3 regions of the Kitasatospora sp. NPDC040550 genome follow, and region 1 is predicted to be linked to each of the others. Evidence: riboswitches for the same ligand, from Rfam matches in the RefSeq annotation. Region 1 holds a riboswitch; each other region holds the start of a gene.
What was found. Region 1 has a riboswitch for S-adenosylmethionine ahead of ACZ58X_RS22770 (IclR family transcriptional regulator). Riboswitches for the same ligand answer to the same signal wherever they lie in the genome.
Positions count from the first base shown of each region.

Region 1 (10,378 bases):
GGTGGTGGAGACGCCGAACCAGTGGGCCCGGACGTAGTCGTGCAGCAGCGCGGACATCGTGTCCGTGCCGATCAGCCGGCTCAGCTCGTGCAGGGCGCAGGAACCGCGGTCGTAGATGACCGCCTCGTAGCGGTCGGGGTGGGCATCCCAGTAGCTCATCGGGTTGGTGAGGCGTTCGGCCGGGCTCCGGAAGGGAGTTGCGGCGGTGCAGCCCTCCTTCGTCCGGCCCATCTCGACGTCCATGGCGTACTCGGCGAAGGACTCGTCCAGCCAGGGCGAGTGGTACTGGTCGTCACCGACGATGCCGTACCACCACTGGTGCGCCAGCTCGTGGACGACGGCGGAGGGGCGGATCCGGTCGAGGACGAAGGCCGGGTACTCCATGCCGCCGAACTCGAAGGCGTCGTCGAGGACGGTGGCGACGTCCCCGTAGGGGTAGGGGCCGTAGCGGGCTGAGTGGTCGTCGACGGTCCGCAGGGAGAGGTCCAGCATCGCGCGGGCGTCTGCGGCGGAGACGCTGCTGACCGAGTAGACGGCGACCCGGACGCCGTCGCCGGAGCGGCCCTCGATCCGGTGGAACGGCCCGGCGGCCCAGGCGAATTCGCGGACCTGCCGGGCGCCGATCCGGGTGACCGTGCGGCCCGGGCCGCCAGGGGTGTCGACGGCGGTCCCGGTGGCGGGCACCAGCACCTCGGTGGGGTGGTCGAGGGTGACGGCGAAGTCGGAGGCGAGGCCGTAGAACGACTCGCCGAGCTCGCTGTACCGGTCCAGGTGCCAGCCCGATCCGTCGCGGACGGCGAGGACGGGCAGGGCGTTGCCGATGAAGCTGAACGCGCCGTCCCGGCCGAAGCGGTCGATGCCGTCGGGGACGTCGACGCCGAGATCGAACTCGACCGTGTCGGAGGCGCCCCGGGGCAGCGGGCGGGCCAGCGGGACGCGCAGGGCGGTGCAGTCGACCTCAGCGGTACCGTCCAGCCCGGTCACCCGGACGGACGGGGTCGCGCAGCCGCCGCGGAAGTTGTCCCAGAGCCGCAGGTGGACCTCGTGCAGGGGTTCCGGCGAGGTGTTGGTGAAGACGATCCGCTCGTGGCCGCGCCAGTGCGCACCCGTGGCGTCGCTGCTCAACTCCACGGTGTAGGCGGGGGCGCCGGGGGTGCGGGTCGGGTCGGCGGGGGCGCGGCCGGGTGGTGCGGCGCCCACCGACAGGAGCACGGCGAGGACGGCGAGCAGGGGGAGGAGGAGGCGCCGTGCGCCGGACGGCACATCGGGCCGGTCGAGCAGTCGTTGGACGGTGGTGGTGAACCGGGCGGATGTGACCGGTCGGAAGGGTGGGCCGGTGGACTTCATCGTGGAGGACCTCGGAAACCTCGGGGATGTCGGGAGCAGGGTCGCAAGCGGGGGTGCTGGAGGGGGTTGGTCAGCGTGCACGTCGCTGTCCCGACGCGCTGTGCCGGGCCTGCCGGGCCTGCCGGGCGGGCAGCGCGTCGCCGGCACCGTGCCTGAGAACGGCCTCCACCAGCCCCGGGACACGCAGCGGCCCTCCGTCGGGGTGATCCGGCCCGGTCAGTGGAGTGGCAGGCCGGCTTCCGGGGAGTCGGCCAGCAGCCGCAGCAGGGCGTCGGCGACCTGGGCCGCACCGGCCGTGCCGACCGCGTTCGTCAACGCCGTCCAGTCCGGGGCGGGTGGGGCCGCGGCAGCCCCGTCGGCCAACCGTTTGAGCTTCTCGACCAGGCCCTCCCGTACGGCCGCGGCCGTACGGTGGCGGCCGAGGTCGGCGGCGCGGGCGATGCCGCCGTGGATCAGGTCGAGGGCCTTGCCCGCGCCATGGGCGCGCAGGGCCAGTGCCTCCTCCTCGTCGAACACCTCAGGGGGCCAGCGGAGGCGGACGTCGGTGCCGAGCGCCCGGCTGTGGAAGCGGCCGTTGAAGATCTGGCTGAGGTTCTGCGGCGGCAGGCAGATCGTCGGGGTGCCGAGTTGCCCGGCCTCAAGGAGGGTGGTCAGCCCGGGGGAGGTGAGCAGTACGTCGCAGTCGGCGAGGCGGTGCAGGAACTCCTGGTGGCGGAGGGCGCCGACGGTGGTGACGGGCGGGTGGGCGCAGGAGTCGACCAGCTGCGCGGCCAGCCACGCCGGCAGGTTGCCCGCGATGTGCACCTCGGTGACCCCGCTCGCGGTCAGCGCCTCCAGCGCGGCGGGCAGGACGAGCTGGGGATAGCTCGCCCAGTCCGTGAGGTGGGGCGCGCGCAGCCCGCCGAGGTTGAGCAGGGCGCGCCGCGGGTGCGGCGTGGGAGGACTGCCGCGGGCGGCGCCGCCGTCGGCGATCACGGCATCCACCCAGCGGAGCCGGAGCACGTCGGCCAGCACCCCGGCGCCCTCCGGCGGCAGTTCCACGCATCGCTGGGCGCAGTACACCTCGGCGTCCAGCGGGAGGTCGGGCCGGTCGCCGTCCGTCCAGAGGAACGGCAGACTGTCCACGAACACCACCGGTACCCCGCACACCCGCAGTGCGTTCGCCAGCCCGCCGTCCAGCACCACCAGTGCCGCCTGCACCCGCTGCGCCCGGACGATCCGGCCCAGCTCCTGGTCGGACCGCTCGTCCGGGAGGTCGAACCAGCGCTCCACCGGTTGTTCGTCGAGCAGCGGTCTGCCCAGCCCGGAGGCCAGGCCGATGAACCTCAACCGCTCGCCGCCGCGGGCCCGGAGGGCGGACAGCACCGCGCTCAACTTCCCCGAGCTGCCCCAGCCGAACTCCACCCCGGCGACGGCGACCGTCGTGGCCGCCGCCCTCGTGGCCCCCGCTCTCGTGATAGCCGTCCTCGCCCGCATCCCTGTCAACTCCCCCGCCCGTACCGGATCTTCTGTCGCTCCGTATTCGTACCAGGAGCTCGGAGAAGGGGCGGTTCGACTGCCTACGGAAAAGCGAGAGCTAACCACCCCGAAAGGTGAAGTTCTCGTCCGGCACATTGACGGACGGGGGGATCGACGGGCCGGTGGACGGCCGGCCGGTCGGCGGCTTCGCGACCGGCCGCACCCTGGGGGGGTGTCGTCAGGCCGGGTGGTGGTCGGGGACGGCGTTCAGCTCGATGCCGTGTTCGAGCAGGGCCTTCATCGCGCACAGGGCGGTGGTGAAGCCGCCGACGGTGTCGTTCACCCAGCGGACGGTGTCGTCCCCCGAGCCCTGGAAGCCGGTCTCGGTGGCCTCGACGAAGGTGGTCTGCGGCGTGCGCGGGGTGAACCGCAGCTCGACCGTGGTCGGCTGCTCGTAGTTGCCCCATTCGAAACGGATCAGCCGCCCCTCCCGCACCTCCTGGACGCTGACGTCGGCCGATGCCCCGTAGGTCTCCCACTCCCAGCGCACCTCGGCCCCCGCGACCATGGGCCCGCTGCTCCTGCTGTACCAGAACCGGGACGTGGCGGCCGGATCGGCGAAGGCCCGGAAGGCCTCCGCGGCGGGCGCGCGCACCAGCATGCAGGCGTACGCGGCGGGGGCGTGGGTGAGGTGCCGGTTCTCCGTCGACATGGTCAGGCTCCTCCATGGGGCTGTTCCGGTGGTCGTGACGCGTCGTCACGACCGGTTCGCGACTCCCGCTCCGCCGCCTCGGCGACGCGCTTGATGTGCGCCAGTCTGCGGTCCCAGTCGGCGGCGAGCGAGGCCATCCAGCGCGCCGTGGTGTCGAGCGCCGCGGGCCGCACCGTGTAGCGCACCTCGCGCCCGACGCGGCCGCTGCTCACCAGCCCGGCGGCGTCCAGGGCGGCGAGGTGCTTGACCACGGCCTGGCGCGAGACGGGAAGGTGCCGGGCGAGCGTCGTCGCGGTGGCCTCGCCCTGTGCGGCGATCAGTTCGAGCAGTCGGCGTCGGGTGGGGTCGGCCAGGGCCGCGAGTACGGTGTCGACCGACTCGACGGCGCCGTGGGGTTCGTCGGTCACGCGGCGGGCTGTTCGGCGCGCGTCCTGAGCGCGTCGAGCTCCTGGCGCCAGCCGCCGGTGTTGTCCTCGACTGCCTTGCCGCGCAGTTCCTCGGACCCGGCCAGTGTCGCGAAGCCGCTCTCGACCACGCGCAGCCGCGTCCTGCCGTCCTCCGGGGTCAGGGTGAACTCGACGAGGGTGCTGTTGTCCTCGCGCAGTTCCTCCCCGGGGAACGCGCTGGCCCAGCGGTAGGCCAGGTAGGTCGGCGGTTCGACCTTCTCCACGCGTACCGGGAAGTCGCCGTACTCCGGGTTCCTGGCCACCAGTTTCTCGCCCTCCCTGGCCACGGTGCCGGGCAGGCTCGCCTTGTCGGCGACCCAGAAACCGGGCTCGGCCACCAGGGACCAGACCCGCTCCAGGGGCGCCGCGATCAGGGTCTCGCGTTCGATCCGGTCCCCGCTCATGAGGGGGCTCCTTCCCGTGCGGACAGTGGGTGCAACTCCAGAGTTGCACGTCGCCCAGCCAGGTGCAACCCGAGGGTTGCACCTCGCGCGGTTCGTCGTCGAGGGTCCCGGCCTCGCCCTGTCGCAGCCGGCTACCGCCCGGGGGTGGCCTCCTCGATGGCCGCCAGCAGGCGGGCGTGGACGGCGGTGGCGGCCGCGCGGGTCGCCGGGTCCGCGTCCTTCAACAGCGGGGTGATCAGCTCGGCGGCCGCGGCGAGGACCGGCACGGGCACCGTCGCCTCGCGCAGGTGGAGGAGCTGGGAGGCGGCCCGCTCGCCGGGCGTGGCCAGGGTGCGGGCGTCGGGGATGAGGGCGGTGAGGCCCCGGGGGAGCGGCTGAGTGCTGGTCACCCGCCCCATTCTTCCGCGCCCCGGCCGTCGCCGATCACCACGGCCGGTCGGCACATCCGGTCACCACGGCCGATCGGTGGCGGCCGCGCAGGCGGGCCTCGGTCGCGATAACTCCTGGTCGGGAGAAGCGCTCGATGCCATTCTGTGCGAATGTCTGATGAATCGCATGAAGAGCGTGATGCTTCGATACCCGCCACGGAGGCGGCTCCGCCCGAGCCCGCGCGGGAGCCCCGACTCCGGTCCTGGAAGGCCCCGGCGGTGTTCGCGGTCGTCGGACTCGTGGTCGGCGCCGGCGCCGTCGGGCTGGCCTGGGGCGTGTCCGGGCCCGGGGACGACGAGCCGTTCACGCTGGTGGGCCAGGCGCGGATCAATACCTCCGATCCCACCAAGTCGGGCCCCTGCAGCGGGGCCACGGGCCTCGACGACGTCGGCAAGGACGCCCTGGTGACCGTCCGCGACTCGGCGGGCCGGGTGGTCGCGACCGGCGCCCTGGGGCAGGGCGAGTACCAGGACTCCGCCTGCCGGTTCCCGATCGTGCTGCCCGGCGTGCCGGGTGGTTCGGACTCCTACTCGGTGCAGGTCCTCTGGCACCCGAGGGCGAAGGTCACGAACGAGCAGGCGCGGACGGGGAGTCTGGTGGTCTCTCTCAACTGATCGGTCCCGCGTGGCGTTCGGGGCGGTGGCGTCAGTCCTCGAAGACCCGCTTCAACTTCCCGAGTGCGGACTCGATCTCCGCCATGTCCGTGGCCGAGAGCTTCGCGACGTAGGCGTCGTGGAGCTCCCGTTCGTACCGGAGCACGGTCTGCCGGTAGGCCGTGCCGCGGGCCTCCAGGCGGAAGACGTGGACGCGTCCGTCCTGGGGGCTGCGCTGCCGGGAGAGGTAGCCGTCCTTCTCCAGGCGCGCCAGGTGCTGGCTGACGGCGCCCTTGGACACGCCGAGGCGCTCGGCCAGGTCCTTGGGGGTGACGTCCGGGTCGGCCACGATCCGCCCGAGCACGAGGTGCTGCTGGGCGGTGAGCCCGAAGTCGTCGTAGCGGGGCCCGTGCCGTTCCGAGAGGAGCCGCAGGTCCGTGAAGAGCTGGTCGAGCCGGGCACCGCGGGCGTGCAGGTCGGCGCCGTCGGGTCTTTCGCCGGTGTCCATCGGGCTGGTCACTCCGTGGTCGGCGGCTGCTCGGCGGCGCGGCTGCGCCTCCTGAGTCCCAGGCGGGACCTGACGGCCCGGACGGCTTCCTTCCCGACGCCCGCCATGCCGATGAGGGCGCTCGTCTCGGCGACCACGAGCGTCCCGCCGAAGGCGGCGGCCTTGGTGCCGGAGTCCAGCGGGAGGAAGAGGATGACGAGGACGGCCACGTAGGTCAGGGCGCTCAGGATGAGGAGTGCGATGCCGATCCTGAACCTGAGCGGCTTCTTCGGGGGTGCTGAGGTCGCCGGGGTCGCAGTCATGGAAATAGTTTAGGAATCTAAATCATCCGTGGTCAAGGACCCCGATGGGCGCAGGAGTGCGGGGAGGTCGGGAAAGGTTTGGCGGGGCGCCGGGGAAGTCTTGTATCGTTCTTCGCGAATCATCCAGAGGGGTGGAGGGACCGGCCCTACGAAGCCCCGGCAACTCCCCGTTCGACCCGGCGTCCGAAGTACGCGCCGTGCCGTCCGGGGTCAGTGCCAACTCCGGCCTGTCGCCAACGTGGCGCGGGGAAGATGAGGAGACACGGTGCTCTCAGTGCTGTCCTTCGCCCGGGCGCTTCCCGCCCCGGCCCTTTCGCGTACCCGTTTCGTGCTCGGCGCAGGCGATCTGCTGTTCCCGCAGGCCTGTCCCCGCTGACCACCCCGCTCCCACCCCAACGGAGCGCCCGTGAGCCGTACCCACCCGTCGCTCACGGGATCTGAGACTGGAGTACCCGTCCATGGAGAACACGAGCGGCGTCGGCGTGCTCGACAAGATCACCTCGATCCTCGGCACCCTGGAGGCCGGCCCGGCCACCTTGGCCGGGCTGGTCGACGCCACCGGCCTGGCCCGGCCGACCGCGCATCGGATCGCCGTCGCACTGGAGCACCACCGGCTGCTCGGCCGGGACCTCCAGGGCCGGTTCGTCCTCGGCCCGCGGCTCGCCGAACTCTCGGCGGCGGCCGGTGAGGACCGCCTGCTGGCCGCGGCCGGCACGGTCCTCACCCACCTGCGCGACGTCACCGGCGAGACCGCCCAGCTGTACCGCCGGCAGGGCGAGGTCCGGATCTGCGTGGCGGCCGCCGAACGCCTCTTCGGCCTGCGGGACACCGTGCCGGTCGGCCTCGCGCTGCCGATGAAGGTCGGGTCCGCCGCCCAGGTCCTGCTGGCCTGGGAGGAGCCCGAGCGGCTCCACCGCGGGCTCCAGGGCGCCCGGTTCACCGCCACCGCGCTGAGCGGGGTGCGGCGCCGGGGGTGGGCCCAGTCGATCGGCGAGCGCGAGCCCGGCGTCGCCTCCGTCTCCGCGCCGGTGCGCGGCCCGGCCGGGCGGGTGGTGGCCGCCGTCTCGGTCTCGGGGCCGATCGAACGGCTCAGTCGGCACCCGGGTGCCCGCCTCTCCCAGGCCGTCATCGAGGCGGCGGGCCACCTCACCGACGCGCTGCACCGGCCCTGACCGGGCCGCCGGTCCGGGTCGGACCTGAGTGCTCGGGGCCAGCGGCCGCCGGTCCGTCCAGGGCGACCGGGCCGGCGGCCGCCGGTGGGTCAGCGCCGCAGGTGTTGCGCGGCGCGCGGGCCGACGGCGGGCGCCCCGGTGCGCGCCGCTCGGGCGGTGGGCGCGGCCGCGCCCGGGCTGCGCAGGGTGTCCGGCCGGAAGCGGCCGCTGTACACGTCGGTGGAGTTCGACGGGGCGCCGCCGTTGGCGGTCACCAGCACCGGGCGGATCAGGCGGCCGTCGGCGATCAGGGCCTGGTAGTCGCCGAGGAAGTGGCCCCCGGCGTACGGCGCCTGGAGCCAGTCGAAGACCGGCGAGATCTGCCGCTCGACCGGACTGTTCTCGCCGCCGCGCGGGAAGCTGAGCAGCCAGGCGGCGGTGGGCAGCGTGGAGGTGTCGCCCGGGGTGAGGTAGCGCAGGTCGTAGTAGCTGACGGCGACGGTGCCGTCGGCCGTCACGGCGATGGAGGGGGTGAACGCCGGTGCGCCCGGGGCCTGGTTGAGCCGGGTCGGGCCGCTCCAGGTCCGGCCGCCGTCCGTGGAGTGCACCAGCTGGATCGCGTCGTACCTGCCGCCGGTGGACTCCGAGCCCTCGTAGGCGAGGTACAGCTCACCGGTCTGCGGGTCGATCGCCACGCTGGGCAGACCGGCGCCGGCCCGGAGGGACTTGGTGGCGTCGGCGGGCGCGTTCGGGTGGACCTCGGGGACGGAGGTGTCGGCGGCGACCCGGACCGGCCGGCTCCAGGTGCGGCCCTGGTCGGTGGAGCTGACCATGCCGAAGTGCACGTCGCTGACGGTGGTGGCGGTCGCGTCGGTGAAGGTGATCCAGTCGAAGAAGTCGTACAGCGTGTCGGTGCGCGGGTCGACCACGATCTGGTTGCCGATGGTCTGGGTGTTCGGCGTCGTGGCGGTGGTCACGAAGGGCTTCGCCGGGGACCAGGTCCGGCCGTGGTCCCGGGTGACGGACAGGTAGCCCGGCCCGTCGAAGACCGGGGTCGGGCCGGCGGCCTGGTCCACCCGGTCCCAGACCTGGTAGGCCACGCCCGGGTGCACGGGGTCGGCGGTGACGGCGTTCTTGTCGTCGGTGATCGCCGGGTCGTCGTCGCCGATCAGCTCGGTGACGTGCTGCCAGCTGCGCCCGCCGTCGGTGGAGGTGGCGGCGGCCACCGCGCTGCGCGGCGTGGTGGCGTCGAAGACCAGGGCACTGGCGTACGCGGTGCCGTCGGGGCCGAAGCTCACCCAGCCGTCGGAGGCCCGCTGGTAGGCCAGCCCGCCCGGCGCGCAGTGGGTGAAGGGCAGGGCCGTCTGGGTGAAGTGCACGCCGTCCGTGGTGTAGCTGGAACTCAGGCCCCGGGCACCGCCGTTGGACCAGCGGTCCTGCTGGTAGATGGTGATCGTGTTCGCCGGGTCCAGCGGGTTGGCGGCGGCGTACGGCTCGTCCTCCGCACCCGGGTGGTTGGTGCCGTCGCCGTCCGCCGCGAGGTCGCAGGAAGCGTACGGATCGCCGGGTGAGATCACGGCCAGCGGTGCGCCGGGCGAGGCGTCGGGCGGGTTCGTGCCGTCCGTGGCCGCACCGGCCGGGGTACCGGCGGCGACGGCGGCGAGGAGGAGCACCGCGGTCGCGGTGGCGAGCGGTGCCCTGGTGCGGAACTGCATGGAGACCCCCATGGTCGTCGGCGGGAGGTGCCTGGTGTCCTGGGTGGTGCTGCGCTGTGCTCTGCTCCGGTGCCGAACCGGGGTCGGCACCCGGTTGGCCGCCGGGAACGCCCGGTCGGTCGGCCGCGATGCCCGGGCGGTCGGCTGCGGTGCCCGGTCGGTCGGCCGCGCGAGTCTAGCCAGCGGCAGGGGGCGCGCCAACGGTCCGCGCGCGCTCCTTACCGAGTCCGTACCATCGGCCGCCGCCCCGCCCTGACCTGTGGTTATCCGTTCGCACCCCGGCCGCGGCCCGGTCGGTCGACCACTCGGGCGCCCGTCCTGCGGATACTCGGTTTCCCGCGTCGTACCCCCGGACCGTGTGGTGCGCCTACTGCCCGCTCTCCCACAGGGCGCGGCGGACGGTTCGCAGGGCGGTGGCCGACTGTTCCCAGCCGTGCCACCAGAACAGCCCGCCGTCCTGGCTGGCCTCGGTGGCGAGTGCGGTCAGGTCGGCCCAGGGGCCGGGCGGGATGCCGAACCGGGGCCGGGCGGCGAGCCGTCGGGCCGCCTCGGCCCCGACCGGGACCATGCCGACCAGGGGGAACGGTGTGCCGTCCACGGTCCGGCCGGTGCCGTGCAGCATCGGGTGCAGGGTGATCGGGTCGAGCAGCAGGGTGAGCTCGGCGCCGGGTACCGGGGACGGGCCGCCCTGCCAGCCGAGGCGCCGACCGCTCGACTCGGCCTTGGGGACGGGTCGTCCGTCGAGGGTGACCCCGTCCGCCGCGATCCGCAGCTGGGCACCGGCATCCGGCCGGGACGGCAGCCGCAGCCGGTAGTCCCCGTACAGACAGGGTGGGACGTCCGGCAGCGGTCGGTCGAAGGGGACGGTGACCGCGTCCACCTCGAAGCCCGTCGGGCCGAGCAGCACCGCCGCGGTGACGGCTTCGCCGTCGACGGTGACGCGCAGGCGCGGGAGCGCGCCGGGGGCGTCGGACACCACGTCCACCCGCACGCCCTCGGCCTGGTAGCCACCCACCAGGTCGGCGAGCGGCGGGGTCTCCGGCAGCGGGTACTCCGTCAGGCGGACAGTGCGGGCGACGGAGCCTGCCGCCTCGTCGGCACCGGCAGCGCTGACGGTGCCGACAAGGCGGCGCCGCCCGTCCCGGCCGAACTCGGTGCGCAGCTCGCCGCCGCTGCCGTCCGGCTCGCGCCAGCGCAGCACGCCGCGCTCGTAGCGCGGGTCGGCGATCCGGCGGCCGTCGACGTGGACCCGGTGCCGGGGCGGGTCGGTCGCGCGGCCCAGGACGTAGACGGACAGCTCGCCGTCCGCCGTG
Region 1 covers NZ_JBVIWC010000015.1:120,781-131,158, forward strand. Annotated here, with positions in the region: gene ACZ58X_RS22725 (M1 family metallopeptidase) at 1-1,347, opposite strand, end outside; gene ACZ58X_RS22730 (hydroxymethylcytosylglucuronate/cytosylglucuronate synthase) at 1,564-2,823, opposite strand; gene ACZ58X_RS22735 (SRPBCC family protein) at 3,044-3,517, opposite strand; gene ACZ58X_RS22740 (ArsR/SmtB family transcription factor) at 3,520-3,924, opposite strand; gene ACZ58X_RS22745 (SRPBCC domain-containing protein) at 3,921-4,367, opposite strand; gene ACZ58X_RS22750 (hypothetical protein) at 4,499-4,756, opposite strand; gene ACZ58X_RS22755 (hypothetical protein) at 5,015-5,410, shown strand; gene ACZ58X_RS22760 (MarR family winged helix-turn-helix transcriptional regulator) at 5,442-5,897, opposite strand; gene ACZ58X_RS22765 (transporter suffix domain-containing protein) at 5,906-6,199, opposite strand; SAM riboswitch class I at 6,316-6,458, shown strand; gene ACZ58X_RS22770 (IclR family transcriptional regulator) at 6,658-7,371, shown strand; gene ACZ58X_RS22775 (sialidase family protein) at 7,461-9,065, opposite strand; gene ACZ58X_RS22780 (SAM-dependent methyltransferase) at 9,433-10,378, opposite strand, start outside.

Region 2 (10,378 bases), on a different contig from region 1:
GGCCTGCGCCGGCTGTACGTGGCGCTCACCCGTGCCGTCTCAGGCCTCACGGTGCTGCACTCCGAGCCGCTGCCGGAGCAGCTCGGGTGACAGCGCGGAAGTGACGACGCGGAAGTGCCGGAGGGGCCGGCCCCGTTCAGCGGGACCGGCCCCTCGGGCAGGCATTCGGGCAGAGCGGGTTCAGGCGTCGATCATCGCCCGCCACTCGGCGACCTTGGCCGGGTCGACCGGCGTCAGCCAGCCGTCGGCCCGCACCGCACCGCCGACGTGGAAGGCGTCGAAGCCCTCCGCCCGCAGCTCCTTGAGGTGCTCGGCCCGCAGGCCGCCGCCGATCAGGATCCGCTGGGTGTAGCCGGGCTCGCCCGCCCGGGCCAGCTCGGCGGACAGCACCTCCCGGCCGGCGTCCACCCCGGCGGCCGCGCCGGAGGTGAGGAAGGTGTCCAGCCCGGGCAGCGCGCCGACGGCGGCGCGCAGCGCGGCCCGGTCGGCGCTGTGGTCGATCGCCCGGTGGAAGGTCCAGCGGCAGCCGGCGATCGCCCCGGCGACGGCCGTGGTGGCGGCCAGGTCGACGGCGCCCCCGGCGTCCAGGAAGCCGAGCACGAACTCCTCGGCGCCCTCGGCCCGCAGCGCGGCGGCCCGGGCGCACAGCTCGTCGAGGTCGCCGGGGGCGAAGCCGTCCCGGATCCGCAGCATGACGCGCAGCGGGAGGTCGACGGCGGCCCGGATCCGGGCGAAGTCCTCGACGGAGGGGGTGAGTCCGTCGGCGGCCATGTCGGTGACCAGTTCGAGCCGGTCGGCGCCGCCGGACTCGGCTGCCTGGGCGTCCTGGGGCGTCAGCGCGATGACTTCGAAAATTGGTCTAGACATATCAGACAGCCTGCCACATCCCCCCGCCCCCGGCGAGACCCGCACCCCCGTTCCGGTCACGCCGGGGGCGGGGGCCGGTCACGCCGGGGACGGGGCCCGGTCACGCCGGGGGCGGGGGCCCGGTCACACCGGGGGCAGGCCCCGGTCACGCCCGCCCCGGCACCATCCCGAGGGCCGTCCGCCGGCCGAACCGGCGCTCCGCCACCGCCACCAGGACCAGCCCGGCCAGCACCGGCACCGCCATCGGCAGCAGGTGCGAGATCCCGTGGGCCTCCCGCCAGATGTTGAACAGGCTGCCCGGCCCGGTCAGCACCAGCACCGCCAGCCCCACCGCCGTCGGGCCGAGGCGCCCGCGCAACGCGGTGAAGGTCAGCAGCGTCGGGGCGAGGAGCATCACCACGAACCACTGGACGTCCAGCGGGAAGGTCGTGTCGTCCCAGTTCTGCGCCGCCTCCAGCAGCCCGCCCGCGACCGCCGAGGCCAGCACCAGCCCGGCGGTCCGCAGGTTCGGCCGGGGCAGCAGGTCGGTCGGCGCGACGACCAGCAGCAGCGCGGCCACCACGAACGGCAGCGAGGCCATCCCGATGTAGCCGACCCACCAGACGTCGAAGACGCCCGGCTCCCAGGCGGCCCGGCCCAGGTCGTACAGCCCGATGGCGCCGAGGACCAGCGAGGTGGCCCGGACGGCCGTCCACCGCCCCAGCAGCGCCGCCACCCCGAGCAGCAGCGCGGCCACCGGCGGGGCGAACGCCCGGACGTGGTTGCCGAGCGAGTCGTCCCAGGCGAGCCACCTGGTGGTCCGCTCCAGAGTGAGCGCCCAGGGCACCATGACGGCGCCGACCACCGCGCCGGCGATCATCGGCGCCGCCATCGCCAGCAGCCGCCCGGCCGCCGAGGCGCCGGTCAGCCCCAGCCGCACCCGCAGCCCGTACACCGCCAGGCCGAGGACCTCCCGGGCCAGGGCCACCCGGCCGCCCGCCGCCGTGGTGTCGGCGAACACCTCGACCAGTTCCTCACCGCGCTCGCGCCGGTAGCGCGCCGGGTAGAGCCGCAGTGCGGCCCGCAGCACCGCGGAGGGCGCGGGGCCGATCACCGGCATGGTCATGAGAGTCCTCCCCCCGTCGCGGGCCGCTCCCCGGCCCGGCCCGGCAGCATCGACCGGATCCTGGTGAGCCGCCGCTCCGCCTCGGTGGCCACGGCGCGCAGCCGCCCGGCCTCGGCGGCCAGCGCGTCCCGTCCGGCCCCGGTCAGCGCGTAGGTGCGCCGGGCCCGTCCGTCCACCACCTCTTCGGCGGCGACCTCGATCAGACCCTGGCCCAGCAGCCGGTCGAGGGCGCCGTACAGCGTGCCGGTGCGCATCTTGACCCGGCCGTCCGAGATGGCGGCGACCTCCTGGATCAGCGCGTAGCCGTGTCTGGGCTGGTCGGCCAGGGCGGTGAGCAGCAGCAGCGTGGGCTCCTGCATGGAGCGTTCTGTCATACGACTACATATATCGTCAACCTACCTATAGGTCCAGCACCGGCCCGTGCCGATCCGACCCGCCACAATGTGCCCCATGCCGACCGAGGACCTGCTCACCGCCTGGACCGCCCTGCTGCACCGCTGCGGCGCCACCGACGACCCCGAACCGTACGGCCGCGAACTGCTGCGCCGCTGGTCGGACCCGCGCCGCCGGTACCACACCACCGAGCACCTGCGCGCCGTCCTGCACCACGTCGACGCGCTCGCCGGGCACGCCGACGACTCCGACGCCGTCCGGCTCGCCGCCTGGTTCCACGACGCCGTCCACCGCCCCGACCGCACCGAGAACGAGGAGCGCAGCGCCGCCCTCGCCGTCCGCGCGCTGACCGCCGCCGGCCTGCCCGCCGCACGCGTCGCCGAGGTCGAGCGGCTGGTCCTGCTCACCGTCGGCCACGACCCGGCCCCCGGCGACCGCGACGGCGAGGTGCTCTGCGACGCGGACCTCGCCGTCCTCGGCGGCACTCCCGAGGCCTACGCGGCCTACGCGGCCGCCGTCCGGGAGGAGTACGCCTTCGTCCCCGAACCGGACTTCCGCACCGGCCGCGCCGCCGTCCTGCGCCACCTGCTGGCGCTCCCGGCCCTCTACCGCACCCCCGACGCCCGCCGCCGCCTCGCCGCGACCGCCCGCACCAACCTGACCGCCGAGCTCCAGCACCTGGAGGACTAGGTCGGACCCGCCCTACGGCGGGTCCGACAATTCCCGCCCTAAGGCGCCAACTCCCCCACCGGCGCCACCACGGCCCCCTGCTTGCCGCACACCCAGTGCGGCTCCGGGCCCAACTCGGGCTCCACGCCGAGCGCGTGCGGGTCCCCGTCGGATGCGCAGGAGGTGCACAGCGGCCACCGGCCGTACGCCTCCAGCAGCGCGTCCTGGACGTCCTGGGCAACCAGCCCGAGCACGTACTCGGTGCCGTCCGGCCACTGCTCCAGCCACCAGCGGCGGTGGGTGACGGCCTGTTCCACCAGCGAGACGACGGCGGCGTCCGCCACGTCCCGCGCGGTGAGGTCGGCCAGGATCAGGGCCCGGGCGTTGTGCAGGGCGGTCTCGATGTCGTCGGAAGCCATCCGTCCATTCTCCGTGGCCCGCCCATGGGTTCAAAACGGGCCCGGGGCCGGAACGCCCCGGGGCCGAAGCGCGGCCCGGGGCCGAAGCGCGGCCCGGGGCCGAAGCGCGGCCCGGGGCCGGAACGCCGCGTGGGCGGCCCCCCGAAGGGAACCGCCCACGCGGACGAGGATCAGCCGATCCGATCGGAGTCCGATCAGGATCAGAAGTCCATGTCACCGCCCGGCATGCCGCCGCCGGCGGCCGCGGCGGCCTTCTCCGGCTTGTCGGCGATGACGGCCTCGGTGGTGAGGAACAGCGCCGCGATGGAGGCGGCGTTCTGCAGCGCGGAGCGGGTGACCTTGGCCGGGTCGATGATGCCCGCGGCGACCAGGTCGACGTACTCGTTGGTGGCGGCGTTCAGGCCGTGACCGGCGGGGAGGTTGCGCACCTTCTCCACCACGACGCCACCCTCCAGGCCGGCGTTGGTCGCGATCTGCTTGATCGGGGCCTCCAGCGCGACCTTGACGATGTTGGCACCGGTGGCCTCGTCGCCGTCCAGCTCCAGCTTGTCGAAGGCGACACCGGCCTGCAGCAGCGCGACGCCACCACCGGCGACGATGCCCTCCTCGACGGCGGCCTTGGCGTTGCGGACGGCGTCCTCGATGCGGTGCTTGCGCTCCTTGAGCTCCACCTCGGTGGCCGCGCCGGCCTTGATGACGGCCACGCCGCCGGCCAGCTTGGCGAGGCGCTCCTGGAGCTTCTCGCGGTCGTAGTCCGAGTCGCTGTTCTCGATCTCGGCGCGGATCTGGTTCACGCGGCCGGCGACCTGGTCGCTGTCGCCGCCACCGTCGACGATGGTGGTCTCGTCCTTGGTGATGACCACCTTGCGGGCGGTGCCCAGCAGGTCGATGCCGGCGTTCTCCAGCTTGAGGCCGACCTCCTCGGAGATCACGGTGCCACCGGTGAGGATGGCGATGTCGCCGAGCATGGCCTTGCGGCGGTCGCCGAAGCCCGGGGCCTTGACGGCGACGGACTTGAAGGTGCCGCGGATCTTGTTCACGACCAGGGTCGACAGGGCCTCGCCCTCGACGTCCTCGGCGATGATGACGAGCGGCTTGCCGCTCTGCATGACCTTCTCCAGCAGCGGGAGCAGGTCCTTGACCGAGCCGATCTTGGAGTTGGCGATGAGGATGTACGGGTCCTCGAACGTCGCCTCCATGCGCTCCAGGTCGGTGGCGAAGTAGGCGGAGATGTAGCCCTTGTCGAAGCGCATGCCCTCGGTGAGCTCGAGCTCCAGACCGAAGGTGTTGCTCTCCTCGACGGTGATGACGCCTTCCTTGCCGACCTTGTCCATGGCCTCGGCGATGAGCTCGCCGATCTGGGTGTCGGCGGCGGAGATGGAGGCGGTGGAGGCGATCTGCTCCTTGGTCTCCACGTCCTTGGCCTGGGCCAGCAGCTGGTCCGAGACGGCGGCGACGGCCTTCTCGATGCCGCGCTTGAGGGCCATCGGGTTGGCGCCGGCGGCGACGTTGCGCAGACCCTCGCGAACCAGGGCCTGGGCGAGCACGGTGGCGGTGGTGGTGCCGTCACCCGCGACGTCGTCCGTCTTCTTGGCGACCTCCTTGACGAGCTCCGCGCCGATCTTCTCGTAGGGGTCCTCGAGCTCGATCTCCTTGGCGATGGAGACACCGTCGTTGGTGATCGTGGGGGCGCCCCACTTCTTCTCCAGCACGACGTTGCGACCCTTGGGGCCGAGCGTGACCTTCACTGCGTCGGCGAGCTGGTTCATGCCACGCTCAAGGCCGCGGCGAGCTTCCTCATCAAAGGCGATGATCTTGGCCATCAGAAGTGGTCCTCCGGGACACGGTCGACTGCTCGGACCAAGGGGTGCCCGCGACGGACGGCCCTGGTGCGCGGAGGTCCATTCCCCTACCGCTCCCGGGGGCCTCACCGACCCGGTCCGCTGTCACTCTCACACTGTGAGTGCTAACGCCAATGATTAGCACTCCGGGTGGTCGAGTGCAAGCCCAATGGCCGACCCGCGAGCCGCCGTCCACCCCCGGACGGTCCGGCGCGGGAACGCGAACGGGCCCGTACGACGCGTGTCGTACGGGCCCGCCGAGAAGCGAGTGGTCACCAGCCGTGGGCCGCGCCGAGCTCCTGGGTGCCGGAAGAGGTCAGACCGCCGCGCGGACCATGTCCGCCTGCGGGCCCTTCTGTCCCTGGGAGATCTCGAACTCGACCCGCTGGCCCTCCTCGAGGGTGCGGTAGCCGTCCATCTGGATCGCGCTGTAGTGGACGAAGACGTCCGCACCACCGTCGACCGCGATGAAGCCGTAGCCCTTCTCCGCGTTGAACCACTTGACGGTGCCCTGAGCCATTCCGAACTCCCCTAGTGCTGTGCTGGCCCTTCACGGGCCAGCAGGTCGCGGGCCCGGGTCTGGTTTGAAGGCCGGCCCGGGGAACCCCCCCTGAGCGCAGCCGTGCACGCCGCAATCGTCCGCACGGGGGCGCCGGACGGCTTCCGTGAGCGGTTGATTACGTCGACCGCCGCTGAATGTATCCGGATCGACGCCCTCTGCAACAGGGTCAGCCGCCGGGAATTCCGCAGCCCCGTCAAGAGACAAGAGCGAACAAACCGGGAGGAAATCGGCAATTAGCGCCGGACATAGCGGACGAATTACTCAAATGCCTGCAGGAATTCTGACATCTGCCTGACATGTTTCACGGACCCGGCCCCGGGCCGGTCTCAGCGTCCGGACGAGCTCCGGTGAAGCGCCCACTGCCGGAAGGGGAAGCTCTGTTCCCAGCAGAGCCACACTCTACTCCGACTCTGACCGAAAATATTCCCGCCGAAATGCCGGCGGCCGCCCGCACGCACGGAGAGTGGAATTCCGTACGCGCGGACGGCCGGGAAGCGGCGGGAACGGCTCAGCAGCCGCCGGCCACCGCCGGAATGATCGAAACGCTCGCACCGTCCGCGATCCCGGTCGCCAGACCCTCGGCGAACCGCACGTCGTCGTCGTTCACGTACACGTTGACGAAGCGGCGCAGCTTGCCGGTGTCGTCCAGGATCCGGGCCGCGATGCCCGCGTGGTTCCGCTCCAGGTCGGCGATGACATCGCCCAGGGTGGCCCCCTCGGCGATCACCTCGGCCGCGCCGCCGGTGTAGGTGCGCAGGATGGTGGGGATGCGGACGTTGGCGCTCATGACTCTCCTAGCGGGGTGGGGGGGTGGATCAGGCGGACGCGAGGCCGGCGGCGTGGAAGGAGTCCAGCGTCGGGCGGATGACGGCGGTCATGCCCGCCTCGGAGACGGCGTCCAGGGTCTTGAGGCCGTCCCCGGTGTTGATCGCGACGGTCTCCTTGGCCGGGTCCAGCCGGCCGGTCTCCACGAGCTTCTTCAACACACCGATGGTCACCCCGCCCGCGGTCTCGGCGAAGATCCCCTCGGTCCGGGCCAGCAGCCGGATCGCCGCCACCACCTCCGCGTCCGTGACGTCCTCCACCGCACCGCCGGTCCGGCGGGCGATGTCCAGCACGTACGGACCGTCCGCCGGGTTGCCGATCGCCAGCGACTTGGCGATGGTGTCCGGCTTCACCGGCCGGATCACGTCCCGGCCGGCCTTGAACGCCGCCGAGACCGGCGAGCAGCCCTCCGCCTGGGCGCCGAAGATCCGGTACGGCCGGTCCTCCACCAGACCCAGCTTGATCAGCTCCTGCAGACCCTTGTCGATCTTCGTCAGCTGCGAACCCGAGGCGATCGGGATGACGATCTGCTCCGGCAGCCGCCAGCCGAGCTGCTCGCAGATCTCGTAGGCCAGCGTCTTGGAGCCCTCGCCGTAGTACGGCCGCAGGTTGACGTTGACGAAACCCCAGCCCTCGCCGGCCGGGTCCCCGATCAGCTCCGAGCAGAACCGGTTCACGTCGTCGTAGTTGCCCTCGATGCCGACCAGCTCACCGCCGTACACCCCGGCCATCACGACCTTGCCCTGCTCCAGGTCGTGCGGGATGAACACGCAGGATCGGAACCCGGCCCGGGCCGCGGCCGCGCCCACCGCACCGGCCAGGTTGCCGGTCGAGGAGCAGGACAGCGTGGTGTAGCCGAACGCCCGGGCCGCCTCGATCGCGCAGGCCACCACCCGGTCCTTGAACGAGTGCGTCGGGTTGCCCGAGTCGTCCTTGACGTGCAGCTGGGCGGTGAACCCGAGCTCCCGGCCCAGGTTGTCCGCCTTCACCAGCGGGGTCCAGCCGGGGTTCAGGTTGGGCTTCGAGGCGACATCGGCCGGCACCGGCAGCAGCGGCGCGTACCGCCAGATGGACGCGGGGCCGGACTCGATCCGCTTGCGCAGCTCCTCGGCGCGCTCGCTGCCGAACTCGTAGGCGATCTCCAGCGGCCCGAAGCACTCCACACAGGCGAAGCTGGGGCCGAGCGGGAAGCGGGTCCCGCACTCCCGACAGGACAGGGCGGCGGCGGGGCCGAGGTCGACGGAAACGGGTGCGACAGTGTCGATAGCCATGATGGCGGAGGCCTCTCTCCTCATCTTCCCCGCGGCGCGGTCGCGCCACAGGCCGGAATTGGCACCTGTCCCGCCGGGGCCTGTCGACGACAGCCGAGCGAGAAGGTTGCCGGGACGTCAACGGGCCGTTCCCTCAGTCCCTCTGGATGAGCTTGTGAAATTGTGGTGGTGCGCAGCGGCGACCCCGGCGTGCAAAGGTCCGACCGCTGTACGAAGACTGTATCCGAAGGCGTCAACCCTGAACGGGACCGTCCGCCAAGCGAGATGACCCGTCCCACCCGATCCCGCCGAGGAGAGTCACCGTGCCCGCCGAACCGACCCACGCCCTCCTCCCGCAGGCGGCGTCCTGGCTCCGCCGCCGCTCGTGGAGCGCGGCCGAGCGGCCGGTCGACGCCCTCCTCGCCGCCAAACGGCGCACCGGCCGGACGGTCAGCGTCGTCCTCCCCGCCCTCGACGAGGAAGCCACCGTCGGCGACATCGTCCGCACCGTCCGGCGCGAGCTCATGGACCGGATCCCGCTCGTCGACGAACTCGTCGTGGTCGACTCCGGCTCCACCGACGCCACCGCCGCCGTCGCCGCCGAGGCCGGCGCCCGGGTGGAACACCGCGACCGGATCCTCCCCCGGCTGCCCGCCGTCCCCGGCAAGGGCGAGGTGCTCTGGCGCTCGCTGCTGGTCACCCGCGGCGACATCGTCTGCTTCATCGACGCCGACCTGCGCGAGTTCGACCCGGCCTTCGTCTCCGGCATCGTCGGCCCGCTGCTCACCGACCCCGACATCCACCTGGTCAAGGCCATGTACGACCGCCCCCTGGAAGTGGCGATCAGCGGCTCCGCCGCGGGGGACCCCGGCGCGATCGTCCCCACCGGCGGCGGCCGGGTCACCGAACTCGTCGCCCGCCCCCTGCTCAACCTCCACTGGCCCGAACTCGCCGGCTTCGTCCAGCCCCTCGGCGGCGAGTACGCGGCCCGCCGCTCACTGCTCGAACGACTGCCCTTCCCCACCGGCTACGGCGTCGAGCTCGGCCTCCTGGTCGACGCCCTCGACCTGGTCGGCCTCGACGCCCTGGCCCAGGTCGACGTCGGCGTCCGGCACCATCGCCACCAGGACGGCCAGGCCCTCGGCCGGATGGCCGCCACCATCTACCGCACCGCCCTGGAACGCCTCGACCGCTCCCACCGCCTCAAGGCCTCCGCCGACCTCGTCCACCCCCACCTCACCCAGTTCACCCGCGACCCGCACACCCGCGCCTTCACCGCCCACACCCACCCCGTGACGGCCCTGGAACGCCCCCCGATGCACACCGTCCCGGAATACGCCACCCGCCGCTGACGGGTTTGCCACCGGGACCCCCCGGCAACATCCCAACCATGGGCGATCTCACGACCGAACGTTCGAGTGCGACCGGAACCGCCCCCGTCCTGGTGGCCTCCAACCGTGGACCGGTGTCCTTCGGCACCGCCGACGACGGCACGCTGACCCTGCGCCGCGGCGGCGGGGGGCTGGTCTCCGGCCTGTCCGCGATCGACGACCCCACCGCCGTCTGGGTCTGCGCCGCCCTGGGCGACGCCGACCGCAGAGCAGCCGGGGAGGCCCCCGACGGCCGCCTCGACCTCGCCGGGCACGACGTCGGCGGACAGGCCGTACGGATGCTCGACATCGACCCGGAGACCTTCGCCCGCGCCTACAACGGCGTCGCCAACTCCACCCTCTGGTTCGTCCACCACCTGCTCTACGCGACCCCCACCGCGCCCTCCTTCGACGCCGACTTCCGCACCGAATGGGCCGCCTACCAGGCGTACAACGCGGCGTTCGCCACCGCCCTCGCCGCCGAGGCCGCCCCGGGAGCCGCCGTCCTGGTCCAGGACTACCACCTCTCCCTCACCCCGGCGCTGCTCCGCCAAGCCCGCCCCGACCTGCGGATCGGCCACTTCTCCCACACCCCGTGGGCCCCGCCCGAGTACTACCGGCTGCTCCCGGACGACGTCGCCCGGGCCGTCCTGACCGGCATCCTCGGCGCCGACCGGGCCGGCTTCCTCACCGAACGCTGGGCCCGCGCCTTCGCCGCCTGCTGCGAGGACCTCCTCGGCGCCGTCTTCGACCCGGCCGCCCTCACCGTCACCCACGAGGGCCGCACCACCCAGCTGGGCGTGCACGCCCTCGGCGCCGACGCCGACTTCCTGCGCGAACGCGCCCACCGCCCCGACGTCGACGAGCGCCTCGCCGCCCTCCGCACCGCCGTCGGCGACCGCCGCACGATCGTCCGGGTCGACCGCACCGAGCTGAGCAAGAACATCGTCCGCGGCCTCCAGGCCTACCGGCACCTGCTCCGCACCCGGCCCGAGTGGCACGACCGGGTGGTCCACATCGCCTTCGCCTACCCGTCCCGCACCGACCTCGCCGAGTACCGCGACTACACGGCCGCGG
Region 2 covers NZ_JBVIWC010000008.1:4,815-15,192, reverse strand. Annotated here, with positions in the region: gene ACZ58X_RS13940 (HelD family protein) at 1-90, shown strand, start outside; gene ACZ58X_RS13935 (copper homeostasis protein CutC) at 181-867, opposite strand; gene ACZ58X_RS13930 (hypothetical protein) at 1,013-1,972, opposite strand; gene ACZ58X_RS13925 (PadR family transcriptional regulator) at 1,969-2,346, opposite strand; gene ACZ58X_RS13920 (HD domain-containing protein) at 2,423-3,055, shown strand; gene ACZ58X_RS13915 (hypothetical protein) at 3,094-3,453, opposite strand; gene groL (chaperonin GroEL) at 3,654-5,276, opposite strand; gene ACZ58X_RS13905 (cold-shock protein) at 5,611-5,814, opposite strand; gene ACZ58X_RS13900 (MoaD/ThiS family protein) at 6,365-6,643, opposite strand; gene thrC (threonine synthase) at 6,672-7,952, opposite strand; SAM riboswitch class I at 7,970-8,105, opposite strand; gene ACZ58X_RS13890 (glucosyl-3-phosphoglycerate synthase) at 8,255-9,283, shown strand; gene ACZ58X_RS13885 (alpha,alpha-trehalose-phosphate synthase (UDP-forming)) at 9,322-10,378, shown strand, end outside.
Region 2: another riboswitch for S-adenosylmethionine. It lies ahead of thrC (threonine synthase); the one in region 1 lies ahead of ACZ58X_RS22770 (IclR family transcriptional regulator).

Region 3 (10,378 bases), on a different contig from region 1:
GGCATGCCGACGACGTTCTTCTCGGTCTTGCCCGGGCCCGCCCACTGGGTGTGCTTGTGGTAGAAGACCAGGATCAGGTGCGCGACCAGCAGGCCGAGCATGATGCCCGGGATCAGCAGGACGTGGATGGTGAAGAACCGCGGCACGATGTCGTGGCCGGGGAACTCGCCCCCGAACAGGAACATCTGGATGTAGGTGCCGACCAGCGGGACCGCGAGGATCGCGCCTTCCATGAAGCGGATACCGGTGCCCGACAGCAGGTCGTCCGGCAGCGAGTAGCCGAAGAAGCCGTCGAACATGCCGAGGACCAGCAGCAGGAAGCCGAAGACCCAGTTGATCTCGCGGGGCTTGCGGAACGCGCCCGTGAAGAACACGCGCATCATGTGCACGAGCATCGCGGCCACGAAGACCAGGGCGGCCCAGTGGTGGATCTGGCGGATCAGCAGACCGCCGCGGATCTCGAAGCTGATGTCCACCGTCGAGGCGTACGCCTCGGACATCCCGATGCCCTTGAGCGGCACGTACGAGCCGTTGTAGACGACCTCGGCCATCGACGGCTTGAAGAACAGCGTCAGGTAGACACCGGTCAGGATGATGATGACGAAGGTGTAGAGGCAGATCTCGCCCAGCATGAAGGACCAGTGGTCCGGGAAGATCTTGCGCAGGTTGGCCTTGGCGAGGGAGTAGATCCCCAGCCGGCCGTCCGTCCAGTCAGCCGCGGACTCCCACTTGTTGGCGGGGTTCGCGCGCGTGCTGGAGGGCTTGGCGGCACCGGTCTTGGTGCTGCTCGCGCTACTCATCGAGCACGCTCCCAGAAGCTCGGGCCGACAGGCTTCTCGAAGTCGCCGGTGGCGATCAGGTTGCCCTTGTCGTCAGTGGTGATCTTCAGCTGCGGCAGCGGGTGGCCGGCCGGGCCGAAGATGACGCGCGCGCCGTCCGCCAGGTCGAAGGTCGACTGGTGGCAGGGGCAGAGCGCGTGGTGGGTCTGCTGCTCGTACAGGCTGATCGGGCAGCCGACGTGGGTGCAGATCTTGGAGTAGGCGAGGATGCCCTCGAAGCCCAGCTCCTTGGACTTGTCGTCCTTGATGTCCTCCGGCGCGATGCGCACCAGCATCAGGGCGTCCTTGGCGATGCGCTGCTGGAAGTCCTCGTCGTGGGTGGTGAGCCCCTCCGGCATCGCGAAGGTCAGCGAGCCGATCACGAGGTCCTCGGGCTTCATCGGCTGCATGGTGCTCATGTTGACGAGCTGCAGCGGCTTGGCCGGGGTGGCCTCCTTCCAGCCCGTCTCCTGGAGCTTCTTCTCCGGCAGCGGGCCCAGGTCACGGAGCAGGACCACGCCGGAGAGCGGGACCAGCGCCATCGACCCGATGAGGGTGTTGCGGATCATCTTGCGGCGGCCGAAGCCGGACTCGGCGGCACCGGTCTTGAACTGCTCGATGACGTCGTTGCGGACCTCGTCGTCGGCCTCGATCGGGTGACGCTCGGCCGGCAGCTCGACGTCCGACATCAGGGTGCGGGCCCAGTGGACCGCGCCCGCGCCGATCATGAACAGCGCGACGCCCAGGGTCAGGCCGAGCGCGAAGTTCAGCGCGCTGACGTGGCCCAGCGGGAAGATGTAGACGATCTTGTCCGGGTCGATGGCCACGTACGAGGCGATGAAGCCGATCGTCGCGAGCATCGAGACCACGAACATCAGCGAGACCTGACGCTCGGCCCGCTTGGCGGCCTGCTCGTCGATGTCGGTGCGACGGGGCTCGTGGGCCGGCAGGCCCGGGTCGGCGAACGGGTTGCCGTGGTCGGCCACCTCGCCGGCGGAGCCGTGCGGCTCCGGGAGCTTCTCTTCTGACATGTCGTGGCTCATGACTTCTTGGCCTTGGTGGTGTGGGCGGCGACCCAGATCGCGACCGCGATGAGCGTGCCGAGGCCGAAGATCCAGCCGAACAGACCCTCGGTCACCGGACCGAGGCTGCCCAGGGTGAGACCGCCGGGGTTGGGCTCATCGTTGGTGGTGTGGCGGACGAAGGCCACGATCTGCTTCTTCTGCTCCTCGGGCATGGTGCTGTCCGGGAACGACGGCATGTTCTGCGGGCCGGTCTGCATGGCCTCGTAGATGTGCTTGGCGTCCACGCCCTCCAGCGACGGGGCGTACTTGCCCTTCGTCAGGGCACCGCCCTGGCCGGCGAAGTTGTGGCACTGGGCGCAGTTGGTGCGGAACAGCTCGCCACCCTTGGAGATGTCGTCCGGGTCGGTCGAGGTGTACTGCTTCGCGTCCGGCGTGATCGGGCCGGGGCCGAGGGACTGGACGAACGCGGCGAGCTGGTCGATCTCGCTCTGGCTGTAGATGGCCTTCTTGCGCGGCACCTGGGCACCGGGCTGCTGGGCCGGCATGCGACCGGTGCCGACCTGGAAGTCGACAGCGGCGGAGCCCACGCCGACCAGGCTCGGACCGTCGCTGCCGCCCTGGCCGTTCAGGCCGTGGCAGGAGGAGCAGCCCACGGCGAAGAGCTTCTTGCCCTCATCGATCGCGAGCGACTGCGCGGCGACGTCGGCCTGCGCCTTGTCGGCGGGCGCGAACGCGGCGTACAGCCCCCCGGTTGCCGCCAGGGCGAGAAGTAGGACGACCAGCGCCGCCAATGGGTGGCGCCGTCGTGCGGAGAGCTTTTTCACGGAATAACCCCGGTGTCAGGATCTGGTCGACTGGTGGGTGCACCCGGCGGCCGGTCTGGCCGGCACGAGGTTGCCTGTCCAAGGCTGCGCGCGCGGTCGGTCGGTGGGAGCGTCGGCACCGGCAGAAGCGGCCCGTCGCCGGTGAGGGCGGGGGCCGCTGCCGGTGGCCAGCGACCTGATCAGCTGGTTACTTGATCAGGTAGATGGTCGCGAACAGGCCGATCCACACGACGTCGACGAAGTGCCAGTAGTAGGACACGACGATCGCGGCGGTGGCCTGCTCGTGCGTGAAGCGCTTGGCTGCGTACGTCCGTCCCAGGACCAGCAGGAAGGCGATCAGACCGCCCGTCACGTGCAGACCGTGGAAGCCGGTGGTCAGGTAGAACACCGTGCCGTACGGGTCCGAGGACAGCGAGAGGCCGTCGTTCTTGACCAGCTCGGTGTACTCGTAGACCTGGCCGCCGATGAAGATCGCGCCCATGAAGAACGTGAGGGCAAACCACCCGCGGAGCTTCTTCACGTCACCGCGCTCGGCGGCGAACACGCCGAGCTGGCAGGTGAGCGAGGAGAGCACCAGGATCGTGGTGTTGACCGAGGAGAACGTCACGTTGAGGGCGTGCGCCTTCTCGGCCCAGAACTCGGCTCCCTTGACGGAGCGGAGCGTGAAGTACATCGCGAAGAGGGCCGCGAAGAACATCAGCTCGGAACTGAGCCAGACGATCGTTCCGACGCTGACCATGTTCGGTCGATTGACCGATCCGTGCGCGTGCCCGGTTTCTGTTGCTGTTGCTGTCGCCACGACGGACATTATGTCGGTCCCTTATTCCGTCTTCACGTCGGGGGGTGTCCCTCGGAGTGTCCGGTGCGTGCGGTATGCCCCCTTGAAGGGCGACGGGGGGTCCGGACGGAGGCTGAGCAGCGGCGTGTCCCTTTTCTGACGGTTCCTCGGAGGGGCCCGCGACCCCGTTGCCCGGCGCGTCGTTGCACGGTCGGCCCAGTGTCCTGCCGTAAGGGGACGGGATGCCGCATCGGCCGTCCGGGTGGACCGGGAGGGTCCGGGTGACGGGCCGTCCTCCGAGCGGGTGAGCCACGGGCGCGGCGGCTTGAGGGGGAACGTGCGCGAGGGGGACCGGCGACGGGGGAAACGGGAGTAGCATCCGGATCAGGTGAACGTGGTCCGGATCACACTTGAGGGAGCAGGGTCCATGGCGTACACGACCGACGAGACGCTCACCGTCCTCGTCTACAGCGACGACCGCAACACCCGCGAGCAGGTGCTGACGGCGCTCGGCCGTCGCCCCGCCGAGGATCTTCCGGAGCTGTCCTACCTCGAATGCGCGACCACCCCCGCGGTGCTCAAGGCGTTGGAGAAGGGTGGCGTCGACCTCTGCGTGCTGGACGGCGAGGCGGTGCCGGCCGGCGGCCTCGGCCTCGGGCGCCAGCTCAAGGACGAGATCTACGGGTGCCCGCCGGTGCTGGTGCTGATCGGCCGGCCGCAGGACTCCTGGCTCGCCGCCTGGAGCCGGGCCGATGCCGCGATCTCCCACCCGGTCGAACCGGTGGCGCTGGCCGAGGCGGTCGCCACCCTGCTGCGGGCCCGGCTGGCGAAGCGGGCCCCGGCCGCGCGTTGAGCGGTGCCGTCTCAGTACTGGAGACGACGGCGCCGTGGGCGCCCCGCCGCTCGATAGGCTGGCTCCATCCGTACGGACGTCCCCCGGTGCGGGGGAACCGACAACAGCTGGAGTCAGCCATGGTGAACGTGAACCCTGCGAACGGTGGTACCGACCCCGCGCAGGTGGTCCGCACCTGGCCGGACCTGCTGGCGGCCCTGTTGAAGGGGGAGGACCTCGACCGCTCGTCCACCGCGTGGGCGATGGACCGGATCATGAGCGGCGAGGCGTCCCCCGTCCAGGTGGCCGGGTTCATGGTGGCGCTGCGGGCCAAGGGCGAGACGGTCGACGAGATCGCCGGCCTGGTGGACGCCATGTACGACCACGCCGAGCCGCTGGACATCCCCGGCCCGGCGGTGGACATCGTCGGCACCGGCGGGGACCGGGCGAAGACCGTCAACATCTCGACCATGTCGGCGATCGTCGCCGCGGCGGCCGGGGCCAAGGTGGTCAAGCACGGCAACCGGGCGGCCTCCTCGTCCAGCGGCTCCTCGGACGTGCTGGAGAAGCTCGGGGTGGCGCTGGACCTCTCCTCCCGGCGGGTGGCCCAGGTGGCCGAGGAGGTCGGGCTCACCTTCTGCTTCGCGGCGAAGTTCCACCCCTCGATGCGGCACGCCGCCACCGCGCGGCGTGACCTCGGGGTGCCCACCGCCTTCAACATCCTCGGCCCGCTGACCAACCCGGCGAAGGTCACCTCGCACGCGATCGGCTGCTTCGACACCCGGCTGGCCGGGCTGATCGCCGGGGTGCTCGCCCGGCGCGGGGCGACCGCGCTGGTCTTCCGCGGCGACGACGGGCTGGACGAGCTGACCATCACCACCACCTCGCGGGTCTGGGTGGTGCGCGACGGCGCGGTCACCGAGACCACGTTCGATCCGCGGGACGTCGGCATCGAGCTGGTCGGCATCGAGGCGCTGCGCGGGGCCGACGCCGCGTACAACGCCGAGGTCGCCCGCCGGCTGCTGGCCGGGGAGCGCGGGCCGGTGCGGGACGCCGTCCTGCTGAACACGGCGGCGGCGCTGGTCGCGCTGGACCTGGGCGACGCCCCGCTGGCGGAGCAGCTCGCGGCGGGCATGGTGCGGGCGGCCGAGGCGATCGACTCCGGCCGGGCGCAGGACCTGCTGCGGCGCTGGTCGGAGGCCACCAGCCGGATCTGAGGCGGTAGTTGAGGGCCCGTGTCGGTTCGTCGACACGGGCCCTTCGGCTGCGCGCCGAGAGTGCTGTCCGGATGGTGGATGCCTGTTTGACCGTCCGACGTACCCGACCTAGAGTCTTCGCCAGGTCATGAGTGACAGCGTCAAGCCCCAGCTGGCTGTCCGGCAACCCTCCGTCCGTGGCGGGGTGCCCTGGGTGAGGACCGGGTCGCCGGACAAGCCGTCCGCGCGACAAGCGCGGACACCGGACGATCAGCACTCCCGGGGTCCCTTACCCGTGAAGGAGTGCATCCTCATGTCCCTCTCCCTCGGAACCACCGCCCCGCTCGCCGTCCTCGGCCACGACGTCGAGGTCCCGCTCGCCAGCGGTGAGAAGGTCGGCTACGCGGCGCTCGACTACGCGGCCAGCGCGCCGGCGCTCCAGCGGGTGTGGGACGACGTCGCCGCCTACGCCCCCTACTACGGCAGCGTCCACCGCGGCGCCGGGTACCTCTCGCAGCTGTCCACCGACCTGTTCGAGCAGAGCCGCCGGACCGTCGCCGAGTTCCTCGACCTGCGCGAGGGCGACCAGGTGGTCTTCACCCGCGCCACCACCGACTCGCTCAACCTGCTGGCCGCCGCCGTCCCGGCCGGCACCCGGGTGTTCGCCTTCGAGACCGAGCACCACGCCTCGCTGCTGCCGTGGGCCCACGCCGGGCTGGAGGTCGGCTACCTGCGGGCGCCGCGCTCGCGGGCCGAGGCGGTGGCCGCGCTGGAGGAGGCGCTGGCCGCGGCGCCGGAGGGCCCGAAGCTGCTGTGCGTCACCGGTGCCTCCAACGTGACCGGCGAGCTGTGGCCGGTCGCCGAACTGACCGAGACCGCGCACCGGTACGGCGCCCGGGTGGTGCTGGACGCCGCCCAGCTGGCCCCGCACCACCGGGTCTCGGTGCGCGGGCTGGACGTCGACTGGATCGCCTTCTCCGGCCACAAGCTGTACGCGCCGTTCGGCGCCGGGGTGCTGGCCGGGCGCTCCGACTGGCTGGACGCGGCCGAGCCCTACCTGGCCGGCGGCGGGGCGACCCGGACGGTGGCCCGGGAGCTGGACGGCTCGGTGGCGGTGCAGTGGCACACCGGCCCGGCCCGGCACGAGGCCGGCTCGCCGAACGTCATCGGCGCCTACGCGATCGCCTCGGCCTGTCGGGCGCTCACCGAGGCCGGCTTCGACGCGCTGGAGGCCCGGGAGCGGGAGCTGGTCGAGCGGTTGACGGCGGGGCTGGCGGAGATCCCCGAGGTCCGGGTGCTGAACCTGTTCGGGGCCGGCTCGGCCAGGGTGGGCGTGCTGTCCTTCGTCGTCCGCGGCTGGAACAGCTCGCACTTCTCGGCCGCGCTGTCCGCCGAGTACGGCATCGGCGTGCGCGACGGACTGTTCTGCGCGCACCCGCTGGTGCGCACCCTGCTCGGGGACGAGGAGTCGGCGCCCTCCGAGTGCGGGGCGCCCGAGCCCTCGCTGCCCGGTGAGCGCAGCCTGAACGCGATCCGGGTGAGCTTCGGGGCCGGCACCCCGGACGAGCACGTCGAGCGCTTCCTGGCCGCGGTCCGCGAGCTGGTCACGGACGGCGCGGCGTGGAACTACCGCAACGAGGGCGGCCGTTGCGTCGTCGACACGCGTCGCGCGGGCTGAGTCCTACTCGTCCAGGCCGAGGGCGAAGGCCGCTTCCAGGTCGTGCTGGGAGTAGGTGCGGAAGGCGATCTGGGTCTCGGTGTGGGCCACTCCCGGGACCTTGTTGAGCCGGCCCGGGATGACCTCGGCCAGGTCGTCGTGGCGGCGCACCCGGACCATCGCCACCAGGTCGTATCCGCCGGTCACCGAGTACACCTCGCTGACGCCCTCGATCGCGGCGATGGCCTCGGCGATCTCGGGGATCCGGTCGACACTGGTCTTGATCAGGACGATGGCGGTGATCACAGTTCGGGCTCCTTGATGGGGTGCGGCCAGCGTATCGGGCCTCAGCCGGGGCGTCTCGGGGGGTGGCCGACCACGGTGCAGGCGTACAGGAAGCCCGCCGAGAAGCCGATCACGTGCACCAGGTAGGCCACCCCGGGCCCGGCCGAGTGCACCGACCACCACTGCAGGGCGAACCAGAGGCCGAGCACCAGCCAGGCCGGGAAGCGCAGCGGGAGGAAGAGGAGCAGCGGGACGAGGGTGGTCACCCGGGCCCGCGGGTGGAAGCGCAGGTAGGCGCCGAGCACGGCGGAGATCGCGCCCGAGGCGCCGATCAGGACCCGGGTGGAGTCGGGCGCGTGCGCCTCGGCGAGCGCGAAGCCGTACGAGGCGGTGCAGCCGGCGGCCAGGTAGAAGAGGAGGTACCTGGCCCGGCCGACCCGGCGTTCGACGGTCGGGCCGAAGACGTACAGGAAGAGCAGGTTGCCCAGCAGGTGCAGCCAGCCGGCGTGCAGGAAGAGGCCGGTGAGGGCGGACACCGCCGGGTGCTTGCCCGGGGTGGGGGCGGCGGGGCAGCCGGGGACCGGGTCGGGGGCCTCGGCCAGTTGCCCGGCGGTCAGCGGGTGGCCGGTCAGCAGTTCGGCGGGGACGGCGCCCCAGCGCTGCTCGTACCGCTGCTCGGCGCAGATCCGGGCCTGGCCGGTGCCGTACAGGGGGTTGAGGCCGGCCGCCGGGCCGAGCAGGAAGACCAGGGTGTTGACCGCGATCAGGGCGTAGGTGACCGCCGGGGCGGGCAGCGCCGGGCGGCCGTCCCGCGCGTCGGTGTGGTCGGGGGCCGTGAGCGCCATGCGGCCAAGCATCCCTCCGGGCGCGGCAGGTGACACGGCGGTTTACGGCAGGTGGACTACTGGTCCGTCCGGCGGGGCGGGACGGGCTCCGGTCATCTCAGCTGACCGGTGGTCCTGGTGGTTGCCCCAGGCAATAGGCTTGGGGCGGGCATTCCCGCCTCCCGCCGCCGACGCCGGGGCCCCGGGGGAGCGCCCAGCCCGCCCAGGGACCAGCCGAGAGGACCCCCGATGACCGTCCCCGCTCTGACCGCCGAGACGCGCTGGCGCTGCACGCTGTGCGGCAACCTCACCCGCTTCGACGTGACCCGCTCCGCGCGGGTGACCGAGTTCCTGCACTTCGACCTGGCCGGCGAATCCCGGGTCGAGGAGACCGAGGTGCACAGCGAGACCGTGGAGTCGGTGCGCTGCCGCTGGTGCAACGCGGTGGACCAGGTCGAGCTGGTGGCCCGTCCCGGCGCCGAGGGCGTGGAGGCCCCCGCCGCGCAGGGCTGACCCCTCCGGTGCGGTGGGCGGCGCGCGACGCCGCCGTCCACCGCACGGGACAATACAGACAAGACGCACGGAGCGTGACGACAGGGGCGGCCGCGGCCGCACCCGCTGGACCAGATCGGAGCCGAGGACGTGGTGGACGCAGCGAGGGAGCCCGGCGAAGCGCAGGGGCTCCAGCCCGCTGCGCCGGCACCGGAGCCGGCCGCCGAGTCGGTCCCGTCCGAGACCGGCCTCCCGGAGGGCCCCGGCGCGGCCCCGGCCGACGCGGGTGCCGAGCGGGCGGCCGAGAAGCTGGACCGGCCGCTGCCCGAGGGGGTGCGCCGGCGGGTGGTCGGGCTGGCCTCGGACGCGCTGGGCGGGCTGCCGCCCGGGGAGCTGCCGCAGAGCCTGCGTCAGTACGTCAAGTTCACCCCCGCGCGGCGGGCCAAGTACGCGGCCACCGCGCTGGCGGCGGCGCTGGAGTCCGAGCCGGCCTTCCGGGTGCGGATAGCGGAGCGGCTGCGGCTGGGCCAGCCGGACCTGGTGAAGGCGCTGGAGTCGGGCACCGTCCCTGGCGCCGCCGATCCGATGGACGTCGCCGCCGCCGCCTACCTGGTGCGCTCGCCCGGCTGGAGCCGACTGGTCGCCGAGGCGGGCGAGGAGGCCGAGCGGGCCGGCGCCGAGGACGCGGTGGCGGAGGCCTCCCGGCTGGTGGAGAAGCTCCAGGCCGAGCTGGCCGAGGTGCGGGCCGCGGCGCGCGCGGACCTGGACCGCCAGCGCGCGGAGTTCGAGGGCGTCCGGCGGGAGGCCGAGTCGCTGCGCAAGAAGGTGCGGTCGCTGGAGAGCGACACCCGGCGGGCGCAGGCCGAGACCCGGCGGGTGGCCGGGGAGCTGGAGGCCGCGAGGGCGCAGGCCACCGGGGAGCGCAGCGCGGCCGAGTCCGAGGCGCGACGGCTGCGGCACCGGGTGTCCGAACTGGAGACCGCGGTCGAGCAGGGCCGCCGCTCGGCCCGGGAGGGCCGCAGCGTCGAGGACATGCGGCTGCGGCTGCTGTTGGACACCGTGCTGCAGTCGGCGCAGGGCCTGCAGCGGGAACTGGCCCTGCCGGTCTCCCAGATCCGCCCGGCGGACCTGGTGGAGGCGGTGGTGCCGGGGGCGGCCTCGCCGCACGACGTGGCCCGGCGCGGCCTGGCCGAGGACGACCCGGCGCTGCTGGACCAGCTGCTGGCGATCCCGCAGGTGCACCTGGTGGTGGACGGCTACAACGTGACCAAGACCGGGTATCCGGCGCTGCCGCTGGAGCAGCAGCGGATCCGGCTGCTGGGCGGGCTGGCGATGCTGGCCCAGCGCACCCAGGCGGAGGTCACCTGTGTGTTCGACGGGCAGGACCTGGACGTACCGGTCATCATGGCGCCCCCGCGCGGGGTGCGGGTACGGTTCAGCCGGACCGGCGAGACCGCGGACGAGCTGATCCGCCGTCTGGTCCGGGCCGAGCCGCAGGGCCGTCCGGTGGTGGTGGTCTCCACCGACCGGGAGGTCGCCGAGGGCGTGCGGAAGGCGGGTGCGCGCCCGGTGGCCTCGGTGCTGCTGCTGAACCGGCTGGCCCGGCCCTGAGCCGGGGCCGGGGGCGGTGACGGCAGGTCAGTGGGG
Region 3 covers NZ_JBVIWC010000014.1:159,784-170,161, reverse strand. Annotated here, with positions in the region: gene qcrB (cytochrome bc1 complex cytochrome b subunit) at 1-800, opposite strand, end outside; gene qcrA (cytochrome bc1 complex Rieske iron-sulfur subunit) at 797-1,849, opposite strand; gene qcrC (cytochrome bc1 complex diheme cytochrome c subunit) at 1,858-2,667, opposite strand; gene ctaE (aa3-type cytochrome oxidase subunit III) at 2,855-3,475, opposite strand; gene ACZ58X_RS21875 (response regulator) at 3,873-4,298, shown strand; gene trpD (anthranilate phosphoribosyltransferase) at 4,418-5,494, shown strand; SAM riboswitch class IV at 5,618-5,735, shown strand; gene ACZ58X_RS21865 (aminotransferase class V-fold PLP-dependent enzyme) at 5,787-7,151, shown strand; gene ACZ58X_RS21860 (Lrp/AsnC ligand binding domain-containing protein) at 7,155-7,436, opposite strand; gene ACZ58X_RS21855 (rhomboid family intramembrane serine protease) at 7,478-8,260, opposite strand; gene ACZ58X_RS21850 (hypothetical protein) at 8,489-8,752, shown strand; gene ACZ58X_RS21845 (NYN domain-containing protein) at 9,041-10,342, shown strand.
Region 3: another riboswitch for S-adenosylmethionine. It lies ahead of ACZ58X_RS21865 (aminotransferase class V-fold PLP-dependent enzyme); the one in region 1 lies ahead of ACZ58X_RS22770 (IclR family transcriptional regulator).